Regions from separate parts of the Solibacillus sp. genome, predicted to be linked through region 1. Evidence: predicted binding sites of a transcription regulator. Region 1 holds the regulator's gene; the other holds the start of a gene.

The links. The regulator LexA, encoded in region 1, represses DNA repair genes until DNA is damaged. The targets are predictions, from matches to a motif close to CGAACATATGTTCG.
Region 2: a site for LexA is predicted at 2,821-2,834, ahead of uvrB (excinuclease ABC subunit UvrB). Genes of this name have one in related genera too.

Annotation. Positions count from the first base shown of each region.
Region 1 is NZ_JBELZM010000002.1:190,246-201,439, reverse strand. It holds gene ABS917_RS03125 (DUF896 domain-containing protein) at 1-218, opposite strand, end outside; gene ABS917_RS03120 (YneB family resolvase-like protein) at 283-939, opposite strand; gene yneA (cell division suppressor protein YneA) at 926-1,273, opposite strand; gene lexA (transcriptional repressor LexA) at 1,434-2,057, shown strand; gene ABS917_RS03105 (gamma-glutamyl-gamma-aminobutyrate hydrolase family protein) at 2,142-2,837, opposite strand; gene ABS917_RS03100 (5' nucleotidase, NT5C type) at 2,953-3,498, opposite strand; gene ABS917_RS03095 (DNA alkylation repair protein) at 3,577-4,284, opposite strand; gene ABS917_RS03090 (gamma-type small acid-soluble spore protein) at 4,560-4,976, shown strand; gene glnA (type I glutamate--ammonia ligase) at 5,099-6,433, opposite strand; gene ABS917_RS03080 (MerR family transcriptional regulator) at 6,496-6,876, opposite strand; gene ABS917_RS03075 (methionine gamma-lyase family protein) at 7,039-8,286, opposite strand; gene ABS917_RS03070 (trimeric intracellular cation channel family protein) at 8,404-9,012, shown strand; gene ABS917_RS03065 (rhodanese-like domain-containing protein) at 9,063-9,365, opposite strand; gene hfq (RNA chaperone Hfq) at 9,445-9,669, opposite strand; gene miaA (tRNA (adenosine(37)-N6)-dimethylallyltransferase MiaA) at 9,747-10,655, opposite strand; gene ABS917_RS03050 (alpha/beta fold hydrolase) at 10,648-11,194, opposite strand, start outside.
Region 2 is NZ_JBELZM010000009.1:24,987-36,180, reverse strand. It holds gene ABS917_RS10365 (M20 family metallopeptidase) at 1-1,111, shown strand, start outside; gene ABS917_RS10360 (YhjD family protein) at 1,275-1,628, shown strand; gene ABS917_RS10355 (competence protein ComK) at 1,634-2,125, opposite strand; gene ABS917_RS10350 (IDEAL domain-containing protein) at 2,313-2,552, shown strand; gene uvrB (excinuclease ABC subunit UvrB) at 2,909-4,891, shown strand; gene uvrA (excinuclease ABC subunit UvrA) at 4,897-7,764, shown strand; gene ABS917_RS10335 (DUF4097 family beta strand repeat-containing protein) at 7,850-9,064, shown strand; gene ftsE (cell division ATP-binding protein FtsE) at 9,580-10,266, shown strand; gene ftsX (permease-like cell division protein FtsX) at 10,256-11,152, shown strand.

The DNA of each region.
Region 1 (11,194 bases):
TGTGATTTAATTTGTTTTAATTTTTCAGGTGTCACATCATTGCCTTCTTCATCAATTACTTTCACATGCTCGATTGTATCGCGCATTGTAGTACGGAAAGTATCTAAATATTCTTTGCGCAGTGCTGTACGTTCCTTCGCCTGCTCTTCAGTCAATTTACCTTCTCTCGCTAATTTAGAAAGCTCATTAATGCGAGCTAATTTTTCTTTTGATAACATTTGAATCTCACCTTTCTTCCTACCTACTACAAAGGTATAAAAAAAACGACTTGAAAACAAGTGTTTACTCTTCAAGTCGCTCCATATATTCAATATATCTTCTATGTACGGTCGCTTTACTGATAGAAATTCCCAAACCCGACAAAGTCGTAGCAATTTCCGCAAATGTTAAACCTTTCTGGCGAAGCTGAACAATTTCTTCGACAGGCACTTCTTTTCGTTCACGCCCTTCAATATTGCCACGATTTTTTAAATTATTTTGCGGCTGGTAGCCATTTTCTACAGCGCGGCGCATTCCCCGGCGGATTTTTGCATTATGCATACGGCGCTGATATTCTTCTACAATCGCCAAAATTTCAAGCAGCATTGTATCCATTTCGTTTAATATGACTGGACCTGCATCGTTTAATGTATATACTGTCGCTTCATATTTTTGCAGTAGGTGAAGCACTGCCATACGGGCATTTCCTCGACCTAAACGTGTCTCGTCCTGTACAAATAATGCTTTAATACCGTACTCTTTCATATAGTCAAGCATATCGAGCAATCCGTCTCGATCGACATCATATCCACTATGCTGATCCATGAAAATCTCCACATCTTTATAGCCGAATGTTTTTGCATATTTTGTCAGTTCTTCCTGCTGACGCACTAGTGATGTTTCCTGAGTATTTTTATCCGTACTGACACGGCAATAAATTACTGCTTTAGTTTTTATCATTGTTCCCTCTCGCTACTTTAATCGATTGCATATCGGAGGATTCATTCAGCTGAGCAATGTATTGTGAATCTTTTTCTACAGGTACAACCAATACTTGTCCTAAAACAACTTTTTCATCCAGCATTCCGTTTTCCTTTTTTACTTCATTGATCCAATCATGCTTAGCCATTTTACCACGATATTGTTCTGCCAACGACCATAAAGTATCACCGTGCTCTATGCTTACGTGTTCGTATAATTCAATTTTATCATCCTGCATCATGAATAAAGCAATCATAAGTATAGAGAATAGTAGAAACATTGATGTGAAGCCATTTAATTTAATTCTTTTCATTAGAAAAACCCTCTTTCGAATGTATGTTCGGAATATTTGTTCTCATAATAATACGAACATATGTTTTTGTCAACCGTTTTTTCGAACTTATGTTTGCATTCGTGTTCGCATACTGCTATACTTACTTTAAGAAAAATAGCATGATAAAGAGGTGAGTTAGTTGACACAAAAAATTTCAAAGCGGCAGCAAGCTATTCTAACTTTTATAAAAGAGGAAGTTCGTTCTAAAGGCTATCCGCCATCAGTTCGCGAAATTGGAGAAGCAGTAGGTTTAGCTTCCAGTTCAACTGTCCACGGGCATTTAGCTCGTTTAGAAAGTAAAGGGCTTATCCGTCGTGATCCTACAAAGCCGCGTGCCATTGAAATATTGGACCAGGAAGAGATGAACATTGCGAAACAAGGTGTCATTCATGTTCCGTTGATCGGTAAAGTTACAGCTGGTCTGCCTATTTCCGCAATCGAGGATATTCAGGAATATTTCCCGTTGCCGGATGCTTACGGCTCACCGGAAGAGGAATTGTTTATGCTTGAAATTATGGGAGAATCCATGATTGAAGCCGGTATTTTAAATGGGGATTATGTTATCGTTAAAAAAACGTCTACTGCGAACAATGGAGAGATTGTCGTAGCAATGACGGAAGACGATGAAGCGACTGTCAAGCGCTTTTACAAAGAAAAAACTCATTTCCGTCTACAGCCTGAGAATAGCTCAATGGAGCCAATCATTGTCAACCAAGTTTCTATTTTAGGTAAAGTAGTCGGCCTCTATCGAAATATCCATTAATTATTAAGCTTGCCATTCTAATATAATCGGCAAGCTTTTTATTTTTAAAACAAAAAGCCCAGCCGCGAATGACTGAGCCTATATTTATTTATTGCATGCTTCTACAAAACTGTTAAATAAGCGCTGTGCATATACATCCCCGTTTGGAGCCAATTCTTCCGGATGCCATTGCACCGCGACACAATATGGATGCGATTCATGTTCAATCCCTTCAATGATGCCGTCCTTAGCGACAGCCGAAACAACGAGCCCTTCCCCGAGATTTCCAACCGATTGATGGTGAAATGTATTTACACGAAATGAGTCTTCTTTAAATATTTCTTTAAATTTTGGTGTTTTTACTTCAACGGTATGTGCCAATTCCCCGCGCTTTGAAGTTTGTTTATGTAAAATTGTGTTTTCTACTTGTGATGGTATATCCTGAATGATCGTCCCCCCAAATGCGACATTCATAATCTGTTGTCCGCGGCAAATACCGAGAACAGGCATTTGTCTTTTAAAGGCTTCATTCATTAATAAAAGATCGCTGTCATCCCGCTTTCGTACAACACTTCCGATATGACGGTGCGGCTCTTCATTAAACAACAACGGATCTATATCCGCTCCACCAATTAATACGAGGCCATCAATTAGATTTAATAATGCATCTACGTTTTCTTCTGTAGCATTCGGTATACAAATCGGAATACCTCCAGCTTGTTCAATGGAAGTTAAATATGCGTTGTTAATATCCAATTTCTTGTCAAAATCATACATTGTTAATCCAATAATCGGTTTCATTCTTTTTATCCCCTTATAGTTTGTAGATAATTCCAATAATTTAAATTATACTATTTCGTTATACTAAATGACTACAAAAAATAAAAAAGGATTGCACAACCGCAACCCTTTATTTTTATACAATTTCCATTTGTTTTATAAAATACTGTTTTATTTCTTTCCAGTTCTGAACACGTATGAAACATTCTTCTGATCGATTGTACGGCATCGAATACAATATGCCCGTTCCTTTAAATGCTGCAAGCTGGCGTGGGCTGTCATCAATTAAATAATCGGTATGTATTACAGCTTTATTTCCGCAAAACACAATGTTCTGTGTTTTAATAAAGGGTAAATGCTCCATCAGCCAATCGTATTTCGCTGTAAATGAACCCGGTACATCCATTGCAGCTGTCGCAATAAAAATTTCATAATGCTCCTGCAGTTCCTGAATGACTTCAATTGCATCTCCATCCAGTACTTTTAAATCTCTGAAATAGTCAGGCTCATTTAATAAAGCAAATAATTTTTTTGCATCTTCTCGAGGCAAATCACGCTGTGTCGTCATAAGAAACTCTTCATCTGTAAAATTTGTTCCGAAATTCTCGTTATACGTAACACGTAATTTCGAATAAAAATCTGCTAGCACCTGATCCATATCGATAGCAATACTTTTTTTCATGTAATAAGCCTCCTTGAAATTTCCTGATTTTAGTTTATACAATTGTATTGTTAAAAAACAAGGTTTAACTCTTTACAATTAACAACGTACATATTTACGTTTAAAACCGATTCGCCCTTTTTCCACCTGTTTTTCAATTTCCGCAAATGCATGAAGCAGACCCGGTTTTTTCCCTTCACGTTTCGTTTCAATTGGTCCGATTTCATTGGCAATTTGCACAGCTTCAATATGTAAAGGTTTAAATGAAACACCGACAGTCATGACAAAATTATTCATTGCCACCTGAGTACGCTGAGGTGCTTGAAGGATATTGTGTTTTACATACTCAAGCATATCCATTAACTTTTCCTTTGAAAATTCCTCATCTTTACGATTTCCGAGAAGCCAGCAGTAACAATGCCAGCCTGCCGACATTTTCAGGTCCTCACCACTGGCAATCCATTTATCGCTTACTTCTTGCGCAATATCGGATTCCGCCAATGTCACTGCAACAACATAATCGGAAATCATATAGAAATAGGCCTGATCCATCCAGCGGTCATAATCTTCCTCAGTCATAGCTTTCGGATCCGCAATGATTCCTGCAAAATACATAGCATCATAGTTGCCTGTGGCATAGAGCTGTTCAGCCAGTTCCTGATCTATCTTTATTTGTTTTACATACGGTTTCATCGAGCCAATCGTTACACCGAAAACCGGCTCCTTTGCACCATTGGACATATAAATCTTTTTTGTACGCTCTTTGCCCAGTGCTTCTAACTCTTGCATCATTGTATCGAGTTTCATAATTTCCTCCTTATATTATTAAAGTATTTGTCTCTTACTATTATATGGTTTAACCGATCGACATACCTAGCCTTTTTCTCAGTAATTAGCTTTATAAGTATAAAATTCATTTTAAATTGCATTTACAGGATCAGGATATATACGTGACAAACACTCCAGTTTCATTGTCCTTTTATTGTTACCCTCCACTTTTAAATTTATTAAAAAAATTGGCAAATTATTTCACCGAATAATAAAACAACCTCTGAACAGAATAATCTCAGGAGGTGATATTGATGTCAAAAAATAAAAACAACATCAATAATAAAAACGTCGAATTTGGTATGGAAACGGACGTTAATCAAGTAATGCAGCAAAACCAAAAAGCTGAAGCTAAAAAGCAACAAGCTTCCGGTGCGTTTGCAAACAGTGGTTTACAGAAAAAACCGAATTCAATGAAAGCCGAGTTTGGTATGGAAACAAATGTTAACCAAGTGAAGCAGCAAAACCAGCAAGCTGAAGCCAAAAAGCAGCAATCTTCTGGATTGTTCGCAAACAGCGGTTTACAGAAAAAGCTTTCTTCAATGAGCGCAGAGTTTGGCATGGAAACAGATGTTAACCAAGTGAAACAGCAAAACCAGCAGGCCGAAGCTAAAAAACAACAGGCTTCTGGTCAATTTGGTAAGAACAAATTCCAAAACGGCAATAAATAAAAATATTGAACCGGCAATTTTTATTGCCGGTTTTTTCAGTTCCAGCAATTATTTTGGTTATAACTATTAACAATTATGTATACATAAAAAAGCGCCGGAATTTTAAGCTCCAGCGCTTTTTCTTAGTACATTTTCATATATTGGTCGCGTTCCCACTGATGGACAGTCGAACGGTACATGTCGAATTCGATTTCTTTTGCTTCTTTAAAGTTAGCATAGATATGGTTGCCTAATGCTCGTTGAACAACTTCATCTTTTGCAAGTAAGTTTAACGCGTCATCTAAAGCTGCAGGCAGGTTATCGATGCCGTTTGCTTTACGCTCTTCTTCGCTCATTACATAAATATTGCGGTTGATTGCTGGTGGTGGCGTTGATTTTTTTCGAATCCCTTCCAGACCAGCCTCTAAGATTACTGCCATCGCCAAATATGGATTTGCTGATGGATCGACCGAACGAACTTCTACACGTGTTGAAATTCCGCGAGAAGAAGGTATACGGATTAATGGTGAACGGTTTTGTGCAGACCATGCTACGTAACATGGTGCTTCATAACCTGGTACTAAACGTTTATAAGAGTTTACTGTCGGGTTCGTAATTGCCGTAAAACCTTGAACATGGTCAAGTACGCCTGCCATGAATTGCATCGCTGTTTCAGAAAGACCTAATTCAGTAGACTCATCATAAAAGGCATTTTCTTTTCCTTTAAATAATGAAACGTTGAAGTGCATTCCTGATCCGGCTTCACCGAATAAAGGTTTTGGCATGAATGTTGCGTGTAAACCGTGTTTACGAGCAATTGTTTTTACAACTAACTTAAATGTTTGGATATTGTCGCAAGCTGTAATAGCATCCGCATATTTAAAGTCAATTTCATGTTGTCCCGGTGCAACCTCATGGTGAGATGCTTCAATTTCAAAGCCCATTTCTTCTAGTTCCAATACGATATCGCGTCGGCAGTTTTCGCCTAAATCTGTCGGTGCCAAATCGAAATATCCGCCGTGATCATTTACTTCCAGGCTTGGTTCGCCTTTTGCATCAAGTTTAAATAAGAAAAACTCTGGTTCAGGCCCTAAGTTGAAATCTGTGAATCCCAGCTCTTTCATTTCTTTTAATACACGTTTCAGGTTATTACGTGGGTCGCCTGCAAATGGCGTACCGTTCGGATTGTAAATATCACAGATGAAACGAGCTACTTTTCCTTTTTCAGCTGTCCAAGGGAAAATCATGAATGAATCGTAATCCGGATATAAGTACATATCTGACTCTTCAATACGTACAAAACCTTCGATTGATGAACCATCAAACATCATTTTATTGTCCAATGCTTTATCTAGTTGGCTTACAGGAATTTCTACGTTTTTAATTGTTCCTAAAATATCTGTAAACTGTAAACGAATGAATTTTACTTGTTGTTCTTCTACTAGACGTTTAATATCGTCTTTTGTATATTTGCCCACTAAATTCCACACTCCTAAATTTGTTCAGTACCGATTTTACTCGATCTTTTATAATTTACGCGCTATTGGTAAAAACGCGATAAATCCCCTTGGCGAATAGATGTTTTTTGCATACGTTGTGCTTGACGCATTTCTTCACGTAAAATCTTACGTAAATCCGAATCGGAAATTTCTTTGCTTGCTTTCTGTGCTGCCGGGTCATTTTTCAATGCAAATACTTTTTTGATCCCTGCCATATTAATACCCTGCTCAAGCATATCTTTGATTTCCAGTAAAGTGTCAACATCATTTAAAGAAAACATGCGTCGATTTCCCTCAGTCCGGTGTGGATGAATTAAATCATGCTCTTCATAATAACGGATTTGTCTTGCTGTCAGATCCGTTAATTGCATGACGATACTTATCGATAATAGTGGCATTGAACGTCGAATTTCACTACTCATTTAATTCACCTCCCTTATGGCTATATTACGACTTGTTATTTACAATGTCAAATGTATGTCAGAAAAACTCACATAACTTTTTTAAATGAGCAAATGATTAACAGAATAAAGCAAATTTTATGCACAATAAAAATCGTCCAATAAATGGACGATTCCTAAAGATTATTTTAGTTTTTGGACAGCTGCACAAATGGCATATTTTACATGTTCATATGTTAAGCCGCCTTGTATAAATGCTGTAAAGGGAGGACGAATTGGACCATCTGCTGTTAATTCAATACTTGATCCTTGGACAAACGTACCTGCCGCCATAATGACATCATCCTCATAGCCAGGCATATAGGCAGGCTCTGGCGCAAAGTGAGCGTTAACAGGTGAAGCAGCTTGAATTTCACGACAGAATGCCACCATTTGTTCAGCCGTTTGGAATGAGACTGATTGAATGAGATCCGTGCGGACATCAGTGTAATGCGGAGATGTCGTCATACCGATTTCTTCAAGCATTGCCGACGTAAAAATTGCACCTTTTAGACTTTGTGCAACGATATGTGGTGCCATGAAGAAGCCCTGGTAAAAATCTGCTAACGTGTTTAAAGAAGCCCCTGCCTCTGCACCAATTCCCGGTGATGTCATACGATATGCACATTTTTCCACTAAATCTGCGCGACCTGCAATATATCCCCCAATTTTTGCAAAACCTCCACCAGGATTTTTGATTAATGAACCGGCCATCAAATCAACACCAACTTCTGTCGGCTCAAGCAACTCTACAAATTCCCCGTAGCAGTTATCTACAAAAATAACGGCATCTTGTGCGATTGTCCTGATTTTCACAACCATTTCAGCAATTTGTTCCATCGTAAATGACGGGCGTGTCGCATAGCCTTTTGACCGCTGAATCGCAATCATTTTCGTATTTTCGTTTACTGCCTGTTTTACACCTTCCCAATCAATTTCCTTGTTGTCGATTAAATCTACATGGGAATAGCCGATTTTATAGTCTTTCAAGGAACCTGTATCCTTTTCACCCCCGTCAACGATCGACTGAAGTGTGTCATATGGCTTACCTGTTATATAGACCAATTCATCACCTGGACGTAAGACACCGAATAAACTCAATGTAATTGCATGTGTACCTGAAATGATTTGAGGACGTACGATAGCTGCCTCTGCACCGAAAGTTTGTGCATATACACGCTCTAAATTATCACGGCCTTCATCGTCATAGCCATACCCTGTTGAAGGATGTAGATGAAAATCACTTACTTGATTTTCACGAAAAGCTGCCAGCACCTTTTGCTGATTATAAAACGCACGTTCATCCACTTCCTGATGATAAGTGCGGACTTTTTCTTCCACTTGTGATGCAAGCGTTAATATTTCAGTTGTTAATATTGATTGAAATGCCATTTTTACTACTCCATTCTGTTCAAACTGTATCTATTATACATGAAAAAAAATAGTTTTGACGAATGTTTGAAAAACTGCTATTGTCATGGTCGAAAGGACATTAAGGGAGAGATGTTTATGGCTTGGGAAGTATTTAGTTTGATTGGAACAATTGCCTTTGCCGTTTCCGGGGCCATTGTGGCAATGGAAGAAGAGTATGATTTATTTGGGGTGTACATATTAGGTATTGTCACAGCTTTTGGCGGTGGTGCTATTCGGAACATTTTGATTGGCCTGCCTGTCTCGACATTATGGAACCAGGAGCTTATGTTTCAAATCGCTCTTCTTGCGATTACGGTTTTCTTTTTGATTCCGCATCATTTATTTAAACAATGGAGTCGATGGGGATATGTGACCGATGCAATCGGATTATCCGCCTTTGCCATTCAAGGGGCAATGCATGCTGTCCACCTTGAGTTACCGATTGTAGCAGTAATTGTAGCTGCCGTGCTAACAGGTGCCGGAGGAGGGGTTGTTCGCGACCTGCTTGCTGGAAGAAGACCCATTATTTTACGGCACGAAATTTATGCCGTCTGGGCTGCGAGTGCAGGTTTCTTAATCGGTCTTGAAATTTTTGCAGGAGATCTTTTCTTATATTTTTTATTCGTCCTCATTACTTTCCTGCGCATATGTTCCTACATAAAAGGCTGGAGTCTGCCATCGAAAAAAATCCATTATACAAAATAGCATAAATTTAGGGAGTGTCGATTGATTCGACACTCCCTTTCTCTAGGAAATTATTTAAATTCTAATTCTCCATCATAGGCCATCATTCCGCCATCTAAATTCGTTACATCAAAACCTTGCTCTGCCAGATATTCGCATGCATTCGCACTGCGTACGCCGCCTTTACATACGACGATATATGATTTTGAATTATCCAGTTCACTAGTACGTTCAGGGATTGAGCCAAGTGGAATATGTACAGCACCTGGAATCATTCCGTGTTCCACTTCAAAATCTTCACGAACATCGATTACATTTAAATCTTCATTTGCATCGAGTAAGTTGATCAGTTCATCTGTTGTCATCGTTTTCATCAAAAATCCTCCAATACTTATAGCATCTTAGTCATTATAATCAATCAGGCCAAAATTCGCTACAAGTTTGGCTGTGTGGTTACTCTTCTTCCGATAAAGCTACGTTTTTGGACGGTACAAAAGTAGAAATTGCATGCTTGTAAATAAGCTGCTGTTTTCCTTCTGACTCCAATAGTACGGTAAAATTATCATATGATTTTATAAGTCCTTTTAATTGAAAGCCATTTAACAGAAATACCGTTACAAAAACATTATTTTTACGTAAATTGTTTAAAAAAGTATCTTGCAAATTTATCGATTTCATCGTCGTTCAATCTCCCTTACCATAAAATACATGCAATAGTTACCTATTCGTTATGCGGACAAAATTTCCCTTTAATTTTAATGATTTTCAACTAAACTTTTTATTTTGCTCCAATCATTTCCGATCCACGCAATATCCATTTTGTTTCGGAAATAGGTAAGCTGGCGTTTCGCATAACGTCTTGAATTTTGTTTAATCTGTTCCACTGCTTCATCAAGTGAAACAAGTCCATCGAAATGAGCGTACAATTCTTTATATCCGATTGCTTTAATCGACTGGACATCACGTATCCCCGCATCATATAGTGCCCGAACTTCTTTAACAAGACCTGCTTCCATCATCAAATCCACACGTAAGTTAATTCTTTCATATAACTTTTCACGGTCCATATCCAACCCGATGATTAAATGGTTATATAACGGAATGTCTCCTCGATTGAATTGTTCTTCCGCTCTAGAAACCCCCGCAAGTTCTGCCATTTCCAATGCCCGAATAACACGTCGTGTATTATTCGGGTGTATGGACGCTGCAGCTGCCGGGTCCATTTGTAGAAGTTTTGCATGCATCGCTTCAGGTCCCAATACTTCAAGTTCTTTATAGTAGTTTTCGCGTGCTGATTCATCAACTTCCTGTTTCGTAAATTGAAAATCGTACAGGACAGATTGTACATATAGCCCCGTACCCCCAACAATAATCGGCATTTTACCTCGGGCTTGGATCTCTTCAATTTTTCCGCGAACAAGCTGCTGATATTCAGCAACCGAAAATCCTTCTGTCGGCTCTTTAATATCAAGCAAGTGATGCGGAACACCTTCCATTTCGGCTTCGGTAATTTTGGCAGTTCCGATATCCATATGACGATAGATCTGCATGGAATCTCCGTTTATTATTTCGCCGTCAATCTCTTTTGCCAAGCGGATACTTAGCGCTGTTTTTCCGGATGCAGTAGGACCGATTATGGCCACGACATCTATTTTATTATTCATCTTTTAACCACCGTACAATTATTTCTCTTACTTGTTCTTTCTTTTTTTCATTTAGAATTTCATGGCGCATCCCTTCGAATATATGCACCTTCACATGTTCTACACCGGCACGTGCAAACAGTTTGCCTACTCGAAGCGCTCCTGCTGCTTCAGGTCCAGCGATTGGATCATATGTCCCGTTTACAACTAGTATTTTCAAATCAGAGCGGATGCCCGCATTTGCATGTTCATCCTCCATCTTAAGCATGCCACCCGTTAGATCAACGAAAAATTGATTCGTAGGGATCACACCGCAAAGTGGATCATTGATATATTTTTGTACTTCTTCTTCATCGGTAGTAAGCCAGTCAAAATTAGTTTTCGCATCCTTAATTTTTCGATTAAAGCTGCTAAAACTAAGATCATTCATGAGATCACTTTGAATTTGTGCTCCCTGCAGGTTTACCAACTGCTTTGCAATAATATGCCCTGCCTTATGAAGCAATGTCGGTGATCCCGTTCCCGATAAAACCAGCCGTTCAATTATATCGCTATACTGT
Region 2 (11,194 bases), on a different contig from region 1:
TTTATTAGGAACAGCAGGCATTGCGGCAGCACTTGCATTAAAAGATTTAATTGAGCGCGGTGAATTACAAGGACAAATTCGCTATTACGGCTGTCCTGCTGAAGAAGGCGGCTCCGGGAAAACTTTCATGGTACGTGAAGGTGTATTTAACGATGTTGATATTGCACTTACATGGCATCCGAATTCATTTGCAAGTATTTTCAGCTTCTCGTCGCTTGCAAACTATCAAGTATATTTTGAGTTTGAAGGCGTGGCCAGCCATGCTGCAAATGCGCCTGAATTAGGACGCAGTGCGCTTGACGCAGTAGAACTGATGAATGTTGGAGTAAACTACTTGCGTGAGCATGTTCCGTCAAATGTTCGCATGCATTATGCCGTAACAAATACGGGGGGCCTTTCGCCAAATGTCGTCCAGGCAAATGCAGAAGTGCTTTATTTAATCCGCGGAAAAGACATTCAGCAAGTGGATGATATTTATAAGCGCATTGTAAAAATTGCGGAAGGTGCGGCTTTAATGACGGAAACTAAATTAACAGTGAAGTTTGACAAAGCATGCTCGAATTATATACCGAACGATCTATTGAACCGTCTACTATTTAAAAACTTGCAGCAAGCAGGATTGCCGGCATACAGCGGTTCTGAAATGGACTATGCGAAAGAAATGGTTGGTACGCTTACGGCGGATGAAATCGCAGCAGCCAAAAATGAAGTAACGACATTGGCCGGATCTCAATCTTTTGATTTAGAACAAGCATATGTTGATGGTGTATTTTTAAATGAAATTGTACCGTATGAAGTGTCCAGCTATACAATGGCGGGTTCGACTGATGTAGCAGATGTAAGCTGGGTTGTACCGACAGGGCAATTTTTCGCTCCTTGCTTCGTATTCGGCACACCACTGCATACGTGGCAGCTTGTATCGCAAGGCAAAACGTCGCTTGCACATAAAGGGCTTTTATATGCAGCGAAAGTGCTGGCTTTAACAGCGGTGGATTTACTTGAAAATCCTTCGTTAATTGAAGAGGCGAAACGCGAGCTCTTGGCGGAAACGAAAGGTGCATACGTCAATCCGATTCCGGCGGGTATTCGTCCGAATGCTCATCAGAAATAAGTATTTCGTAACTGAAAATAGCCGTGCCCTAGTATTGAAATGCTAAGGCGCGGCTTTTTTTAGTGAAATTTAAGCTAAGTAATAATTTTCCACTTGTCAGATTTAAAAAAATATGTGAAAATACATATACGAACAAACGTTCTTATTAATTGGAGGTATTCGTATGCTGCAAATTCCTTCTAAAACGATTCCGTATTATGAGGCTGGGATTTATTTGCCGTTGCTGTTAATTATTCTTGGGAAGGATTACTCAATTGTGGAGCAAAGTCCGTTCAAATTTAAAAATCCCTATTTGCAATTAATCGATGCTGTACGTATCAAAATAGAGCATGACTTAAAAGAAACGAAGGACTATTTTAAACTTCATCAGATGCGCTTAGTAAGAGGCAAAACGGATGATTTGTTTACCGAGTATCATTTTTACTTTGGGGGAATCATGGAGTGCAGAAGATATTCGAATATTCGCCTTCGTAATCAAAGTGAGTTACTTCTTGCTGAATATTTTAAAAATAGCTGATGCTCTTATAAGATGGCATTGCGCTGTAACAGCAGATATTTATAGTACATCGCAGCGCGTACATATTGCTGGTTGAAGGATTTCATATTGATGTCCAGACTAATTTCAGTATTATCCACAAAAGTTACGAGCGTTTTATCACCATCTTCACTAATATTAATAATAGGATTCAAGGATAACCAAATATTTTGAGGTGAAAACGGCGAAAATAGCGGGAATAAAATGCACGGATCCCCGAAATCATAGGCCACCATTATCGGCAATTTATGTTTATTCTCTCCGAAAAATCGCCTCGACTGATATTTGCTGGCATCATAGGAACTTCCATGCAGACGACACGTATCGCGGATGATTTTTAAAGGTTTATACGGAGAAGTAGATTGGCCGTACTTGTCCAATATGGCAGTGTGAATTTTATCTCGATGCTGATAGGACTTCAAACAAAAGGTGGAGTTAGAAATAATGTAATTGGATTTTTGTGTTAAATTACTAATCATTTTGTATCCCCTATCTTTCCTACTTTTTTAATCGCTTAAATTTTCACTATACATCTAAACTACTGCATAATTTGCTAAAAATCAACATTATATTTAGAAAATTCTGTCATATGATAATTTTTCAGAATATATTGCAAATTATATGATTTTTAACTTATAATGGTTAAAAGAGGTCGAGGTGATATCGATGGATAAATATTATTCGTATACAGACTTTTTAAAAGCGGTTAGTCAGCAGTCCACTGAACATCATGCAGAGAAGCTATTGAATGAAATTTATTTAGATTTATTTATTAGTCGGTTGCAGCGGATGCAACGTATTGAACAATTAAAGTTACTTATCGATACATCGTTAGATCAAAAGAACGAACAAGCATTTCACAGCTATACTACAGAGTTAAATGAGTTATTGGAAACCGTTTCCTAAAAGCCGACCTATTCCAGGTGGCTTTTTTTTATGGGCAAGCGGCGGGTTGTAGTTGTTTTCTAATAAGTGATGGAAAGTTTCTAATAAAATTAAAATAGTTCCAATAAATTGGTTATTTTCTAATAAAAAGGATAATTCTTCTAATAAGTGTTCAAGAGTTTCAAATAACCGGTCCCAATCTTCAAATAAGTCACCGCACTTTTCTAATATCCGCCACCACAGCTCTAATAAACACAGCCAACCTAAAAAAACTCAACCACACAAAATTCGAATGTACGTTCGCAATTTTATCGTAAATTAAAAACGGGTATGTTAAAATAGAAGATAATATAAGCGACAGAAAGGACAATCTGAATATGACAGAAACTTTTACAATAAAGTCCGCCTATCAGCCTGCCGGGGATCAGCCGGAAGCGATTAAACAGCTCATACAAGGGGTTAAAGAAGGCAAGCGTCACCAGACATTGCTTGGGGCGACAGGTACGGGTAAAACATTTACGATTTCCAATGTAATTAAAGAAGTGAATAAGCCGACGCTCGTGATGGCACACAATAAAACACTGGCCGGCCAATTATATAGTGAGTTCAAAGAATTTTTCCCGGACAATGCGGTTGAGTATTTCGTCAGCTACTATGACTATTTCCAGCCGGAAGCATATGTACCGCAAACCGATACGTACATTGAAAAGGATTCAAGTATTAATGAAGAAATCGATAAATTGCGCCACTCGGCAACGACTGCGTTATTTGAACGGAAAGATGTCATTATTATCGCATCCGTATCGTGTATTTACGGTCTCGGTAATCCGGAAGAATATCGTGAAATGGTCGTTTCCATTCGTACAGGGATGGAAATCGAGCGCAATCAGCTACTGCGGAAACTAGTTGACATTCAATATGAACGTAATGATATTAACTTTACACGCGGTACTTTCCGAGTACGCGGGGATGTTGTCGAAATTTTCCCGGCTTCACGCGATGAACACTGTATCCGTATCGAGTTTTTTGGTGATGAAGTTGACCGTATCCGTGAAGTGGATGCACTGACAGGCGAAATTTTAGGGGACCGTCAGCACGTAGCCATTTTCCCGGCATCCCACTTCGTTACCCGCGAAGAAAAAATGAAAGTCGCCATTGAAAATATCGAAAAAGAGCTGGAGGAGCGTCTTACAACATTGCGTTCGGAAGACCGATTACTGGAAGCACAGCGCTTGGAGCAACGGACAAACTACGATTTGGAAATGATGAAGGAAATGGGCTTTTGCTCAGGTATCGAAAACTATTCGCGTCATTTAACATTGCGTGAAGCAGGGGCGACACCATATACATTACTGGATTACTTCCCTGAAGATTTTTTGCTTGTTGTTGATGAAAGCCATGTTACATTACCGCAAGTACGTGGTATGTATAATGGGGACCAGGCTCGCAAAGGGGTATTGGTTGAGCATGGTTTCCGTCTGCCGTCCGCACTGGATAACCGCCCGCTTATGTTCGACGAGTTTCAGTCTAAAGTTAGCCAGGCGATTTATGTATCGGCAACACCGGGCCCATACGAATTAGAACATACACCGGACATGGTGGAGCAGATTATTCGTCCGACAGGGCTGCTTGATCCGACAATTGATATCCGTCCGATTGAAGGACAGATTGATGATTTGATCGATGAAATCCATGAGCGTATCCGCCGTAATGAACGGACACTCGTCACGACATTAACGAAGAAAATGTCTGAAGATTTATCGAGCTATTTAAAAGAAATGGGCTTGAAAGTCGAATACTTGCACTCGGAAATCAAAACACTGGAACGGATCGAAATTATCCGGGAGCTTCGTAAAGGAACATATGATGTGCTGATCGGCATTAACTTATTACGGGAAGGTCTAGATATTCCCGAAGTATCACTTGTCGCGATTTTGGATGCGGACAAGGAAGGGTTCCTCCGTTCGGAACGTTCGCTCATTCAAACAATTGGACGTGCTGCACGTAACTCGAACGGTCATGTCATAATGTATGCCAATAATATGACGGATTCAATGACAAAGGCGATCGGTGAAACGAAGCGCCGTCGTGAAATTCAAATGGCGTATAATGAAGAGCATGGTATTACACCGAAAACGATTATTAAAAAGATTCCTGATATTATCCGCGCAACACAAGCTGCGGAACAGGAAGAAACATATATTACAAAAGTGACAGGCGGTAAAAAGCTGACGAAAAAAGAGCTGGAGAAGCTTGTTGAAACATTGCAAGTTGAAATGAAAGAAGCCGCAAAAGCGCTTGACTTTGAACGCGCGGCTGAACTACGTGACATGATATTTGAATTGAAAGCAGAAGGGTGAACAATGTGAAAAATACAGAAATTGTCGTACAAGGTGCACGAGCGCATAATTTAAAAAATATTGATGTCACAATTCCTCGCGATAAAATTGTTGTTGTGACAGGGCTTTCAGGTTCCGGTAAATCTTCATTGGCATTCGATACGATTTATGCGGAAGGGCAGCGTCGTTACGTCGAATCATTGTCTGCATATGCACGACAATTTTTAGGGCAGATGGACAAGCCGGATGTCGATACAATTGAAGGGCTGTCACCGGCGATTTCGATCGACCAGAAGACGACGAGCCGTAACCCGCGCTCGACTGTCGGAACAGTAACAGAAATTTACGATTATTTGCGACTGCTTTTTGCGCGTATCGGAAAACCGTATTGCCCGACACATGGGATTGAAATTACATCACAGACGATTGAACAAATGGTCGACCGTCTTATGGAATTTCCGGAGCGCACGAAAATGCAGCTGCTTGCCCCTGTTATTGAAGGGAAAAAAGGAACGCATGTAAAACTGCTTGAAGACTTGAAAAAACAAGGCTTTGTGCGGATCCGTGTAAACGGGGAACTGCGTGATCTCGATGACAATATCGAGCTCGAAAAAAATAAAAAACACACGATTGAAGTAGTCGTGGACCGTGTTGTCGTAAAAGAGGGCAATGAAACACGTTTAAGTGACTCCCTTGAAGCAGCGCTCAGAATTGCGGATGGCCGCGTTCTGGTCGATGTCATCGATCATGAGGAGCTGTTATTCAGTGAGCACCATGCATGCCCGCTATGCGGCTTTTCGATTGGTGAACTGGAGCCGCGCATGTTTTCATTCAACAGTCCATTCGGTGCTTGTCCAACATGTGACGGCCTTGGAAGTAAAGCAAAGGCAGATATTGACCTGGTCATTCACAACTGGGATTTAACATTGCTTGAAAATGCGATTGCACCATGGGAATCCGTATCATCCAACTATTACCCGCAGCTGTTGGCATCGGTATGCAAGCACTACAATATTCCAATGGATGTGCCGGTAAAAGATATTCCTAAGGAAAAAATGGACAAAATTTTATACGGTTCTGGAAAAGAGGAAATTCTATTCGAATATACGAATGATTATGGCAGTGTGCATAAGAAAAAGATCGAATTTGAAGGTGTCATCGCGAATATCGAGCGCCGCTTTACTGATTCTTCTTCGGACTATGTGCGCGAATCAATGCAAAAGTACATGACTGAACAGCCTTGTGCTACTTGTAAAGGGCACCGTCTGAAAAAGGAAACATTGGCAGTAAAAATTAAAGACCAGAATATTTCGGAAGCGACACGCCACTCCATTCAGGAAATGTATGAGTTCTTTAGTTCAGTAGAATTAACGGAAAAAGAACGCCAGATTGCGAATTTAATTATTCGTGAAGTTATTGAACGACTGAAGTTCTTATTGGACGTTGGTTTAAATTATTTAACGCTTGCACGATCTGCTGGAACATTATCCGGCGGGGAAGCACAGCGTATTCGACTGGCAACACAGATCGGCTCCCGCTTAACAGGTGTCCTTTACATTTTGGACGAGCCATCAATCGGTCTGCATCAGCGCGATAATGACCGTTTAATTAATACACTTGTAAATATGCGCGACCTCGGCAATACATTAATTATCGTCGAGCATGATGAAGATACGATGATGGCAGCGGACCATTTAATCGATATCGGACCGGGTGCCGGTGTACATGGCGGTCAAGTCATTGCACAAGGGACACCAAAACAAGTAATGAAAAACAAAGAGTCGATTACCGGTCAATATTTAAGCGGGAAGAAATTTATTCCGCTTCCGCTTGAACGCCGTAAATCAGACGGCCGGAAAATAAAGATTAAAGGCGCTTCTGAAAATAACTTGAAAAATGTCAGTGTCGATATTCCATTAGGGCAGTTCATCGCCGTTACAGGTGTGTCCGGTTCCGGTAAATCGACATTGATAAATGAAATTTTATATAAGTCACTCGCATCAAAACTGAACCGGGCAAAAGTGAAGCCGGGCAAGCATAAAACAATAGAAGGTTTAGAACAGCTGGAGAAAGTAATCGATGTGGACCAATCGCCAATCGGCCGTACTCCGCGTTCGAACCCGGCAACGTATATTGGCGTATTCGATGATATTCGTGATGTTTTTGCGATGACGAATGAAGCGAAAGTGCGCGGCTATAAAAAAGGACGTTTTTCGTTCAACGTAAAAGGCGGACGTTGCGAAGCTTGCCGCGGGGATGGCATTATTAAAATCGAAATGCACTTCTTGCCGGATGTTTATGTGCCGTGTGAAGTTTGTCACGGGAAGCGTTATAACCGTGAAACACTGGAAGTAAAATATAAAGACAAAAATATTTCCGATATTTTGGAAATGACGGTAGAAGATGCATTGGAGTTTTTCGGGAACTTGCCAAAAATCCAGCGTAAACTGCAAACGATTGTCGATGTCGGTCTTGGCTATGTGAAGCTTGGTCAGCCTGCGACAACATTATCCGGCGGTGAAGCACAACGTGTAAAATTGGCGTCCGAATTGCATCGGCGTTCAACCGGCAAATCATTTTATATTCTGGATGAACCAACGACCGGTTTGCATGCGGATGATATTTCCCGTTTATTGATTGTACTGCAGCGCTTAGTTGAAAACGGGGAGACTGTGCTTGTTATTGAGCATAATCTCGATGTGATCAAAACAGCCGACCATATTATTGATTTAGGTCCTGAAGGCGGCGAAGGTGGCGGTACCATTTTAGCGACAGGTACGCCGGAGAAAATAGCCGAAGTGAAAGAAAGTTATACGGGACGCTACTTAAAACCGATTCTGGAACGTGACCGTGAACGTATGGAATCGAGAATTAAAGAAGCGCAAAATAAATAGATTGAAAAACTAAGAGCGCAAACGAAACTTTTCGTCCTCCCTCCTCGTATAATAACTATATACGAAGCAGAGGGAGGAATTTTTTATGCAAGAAGAACGTAAACGCATTTTGAAATTAGTTGAAAGCGGTACAATTACGGCAGAAGAGGCGATTGTATTACTTGAAAAATTGTCGTCGGAAAAGGAATCCACTCCATCACAAGCAGCACCAGTAGAACAACCGGTTTTTGAAGAAAAGTATGAGGAAGAGCCGCATAAGGCAGAACCAATTTTTGAAGAGCAAAAAGAAAAACGTAAAACAACAGGATTTGAAGATATTTTCGGCAAGTCATTTAACGATAAAGAATTCAATAAAAAAATGGACGAGTTTATGGGCGATATTAAGCAGGATTTATCGCAATTCAGCACACGCATGACAGGGTTAGTCGGTGCTGCCTTATCGAAGTTTAAAGAGCTTGATATTGATACACCGTTTGGAGAAAAAGTGGATTTCACTAAAACGTATGCTTACCCTGTAGCTGATGTTAAAGGGGTAGAGCTTGAAATCGCCAATGGTAAAGTCGATATCGTACGTGCTGCGGATGATTTAGTTACTGTGAATGTGACAGGGAAAACACCATTAAAAGGTACTGAGGAAGAAACGATTGCACAGGCAACGGAAAATATGTCGAAGCTGACAAATGACAAATTGTTTATTCAGTCAACAAATAAATTTGCGCAAGTGAAAGTACAAGTAGCTATTCCAGAAAAACATTATGATGTAGTCATTGCGAAATTATTAACAGGCAGTGTTTCAATCGAACAGGTTGATGCAAAGCTTGTAAAAGCGCGTACACATAATGGCATAATCCGTCTGGAAAATGCAACATTTGATCATGCGGAACTGCAAACGAGCAATGGTGCAGTAGAAGCCCGCGATATTAAAGGTCAAGATCTGGAAATCGGGACAGCGAATGGACGTATCTACGTAGACGGAGAATTAAATGAAGTCGAAGCTGAATCGATGAATGGACATGTTGTCATTACCACAACGAGTGCAGAAGCACATAAAATCAAGGCACGTGCACTATCAGGTTCAGTAGAAATTTATGTTCCGAAAACAGTCGCACTGGATGGCCAGGTTTTCTCGAACTTCGGAAAAGCGGATATCGGTTTAAGTGATGTCCTTGTTACAGAAGAAGAGGAGCAATTCCTGTCAAAATCAGTCCGTTTCACAAAAGAACTGGAAGGTGCGAAACTCCTGAAATTAGTAGGGGAATCTCGTACAGGTACAGTGTTGGTACGTTATACGCTGCAATAGGCATAGGATTTAAATACAGCTTTTTGGGGTTCGATTTGCTAAAGCAGCAACAAACTCCTATATAAAATCAGGCATCCATCTTCTCACAGAGAATTTGGATGCCTTTTATTTTTGTTTTCCGCCAAAACCCCAATAAAAAGTCATAAATTGCCGTATTCCTACATGGAAAAATACTCTTTCTAAAAAACCCCCTAAAAGTACTATAATAATCCAAATGTTGAGAAGGGTTTTCACTGAAAACGTCGAATAATTAAAAATAGTGTAGAGTATTTTATTATATTAAGAACATTTCATAATTTAACAAACACATTACGAAAACCAAAAAATAAGTGTATTTCTATGAAAATTTAGCAACAAATGATTTTTTGTAATGTTGTCATGGCGGTGCAGAGAGCTTGGAAACGAGGCGGGGCTTACATTGAAAAGAAAATGTAATAAAATTTGAGCTTGAAAATGCTATAATGGGTAAGACTAAAATTTAAAATACTAGAAATTGAGCTTAGGTGGTTTCGTGAATGATTGAAATGAATAATGTAGTGAAGAAGTATCCTAATGGGGTCGTCGCCGCAAACGGGATTACGGTTCATATAAAAAAGGGCGAATTTGTATATATAGTTGGCCCGAGTGGAGCAGGTAAATCGACATTCATTAAGTTGATGTACCGTGAAGAAAAACCGACTTCCGGCGATGTGATCATCAATGGCATTAATTTGAGAACGCTAAAAAATAGTCGTGTACCTCATTTGCGCCGTCATCTTGGTGTTGTCTTCCAGGACTTTAAATTATTGCCGCGCTTAACAGTGTATGAAAATGTAGCGTTCGCGATGGAAGTAATTGAAGAACAGCCAAGTGTCATCCGTAAACGGGTAATGGAAGTACTCGAACTGGTAGGCTTAAAGCATAAAGTGCGAATGCTGCCGAATGAGCTGTCAGGTGGAGAACAGCAACGCGTTGCAATTGCCCGCTCGATTGTGAACCGTCCAAAAGTGATGATTGCGGACGAGCCTACAGGAAATTTAGACCCTGAAACTTCGTGGGAAATTATGAATATTTTCGAGGAAATCAATCGCCAAGGTACGACGATTTTGATGGCAACACATAACCGTGAAATCGTAAATACTGTGCGTAAAAGAGTTATTGCCATTGAAGGCGGAATGATTGTCCGTGATGAGTACGGAGGTGACTACGGCTATGAAAACTAGAACAATTGCCCGTCATTTCCGTGAGAGTTTTAAATCATTAGGCCGTAACAGCTGGATGACAATCGCTTCAATCAGTGCTGTAACGGTCACATTATTATTGGTCGGTGTATTTGCTGCGATTATGATGAATTTAAACAAAGTCGCGTCCGATTTGGAAAACGATGTTGAAATCCGCGTCATGATCGATATTATTCCGGAAGCGGAAGAAGCAAAACTGGCAGAAGAACAGCTTCTTGACGAGATTCATAATATGCCGGATGTCGAGGAAGTTACATATTCTTCAAAAGAACAAGAATTAAGTAAGTTAATCAAAGATTTTGGCGATGAACTAAGTTTATTCGAACAGAACAACCCGTTATATAATGTGATGTATGTTAAAGCGGTCGATCCTTTGAAAACAGCTGATGTCGCAAAGCAGATTGATAGCTTAGACAATACTTTTGAAGTAAAATATGGCGAGGGTAAAGTAGAAAAACTATTTAACTTCTTAGAAATCGCTCGTAATGTAGGACTCGTATTAATTTTAGGACTGCTGTTTACAGCAATGTTCTTAATCTCTAATACAATTCGCATTACGATTATTGCACGTAAAGATGAAATCGAAATTATGAAGCTTGTAGGGGCTACAAATTCTTTCGTCCGCATTCCATTTGTATTGGAAGGAATGTGGCTTGGTTTGATTGGATCGATTATTCCGGTCGCAGCCGTTACAATTGCTTATTACAATATTTATGATTTATTGGCACCTCGATTAAAAGGGGAGTTGTTCCAATTATTAGAAGTAACACCGCTTATGTACCAGGTGAACGCATTAATTATTTTCATCGGGATGTTCATCGGTATATGGGGAAGTTTCATGTCAGTTCGTAAGTTTTTAAAAGTATAACTTCTTTCAGCGACTGTCACACATTGCCAAGGCAGATTTGAC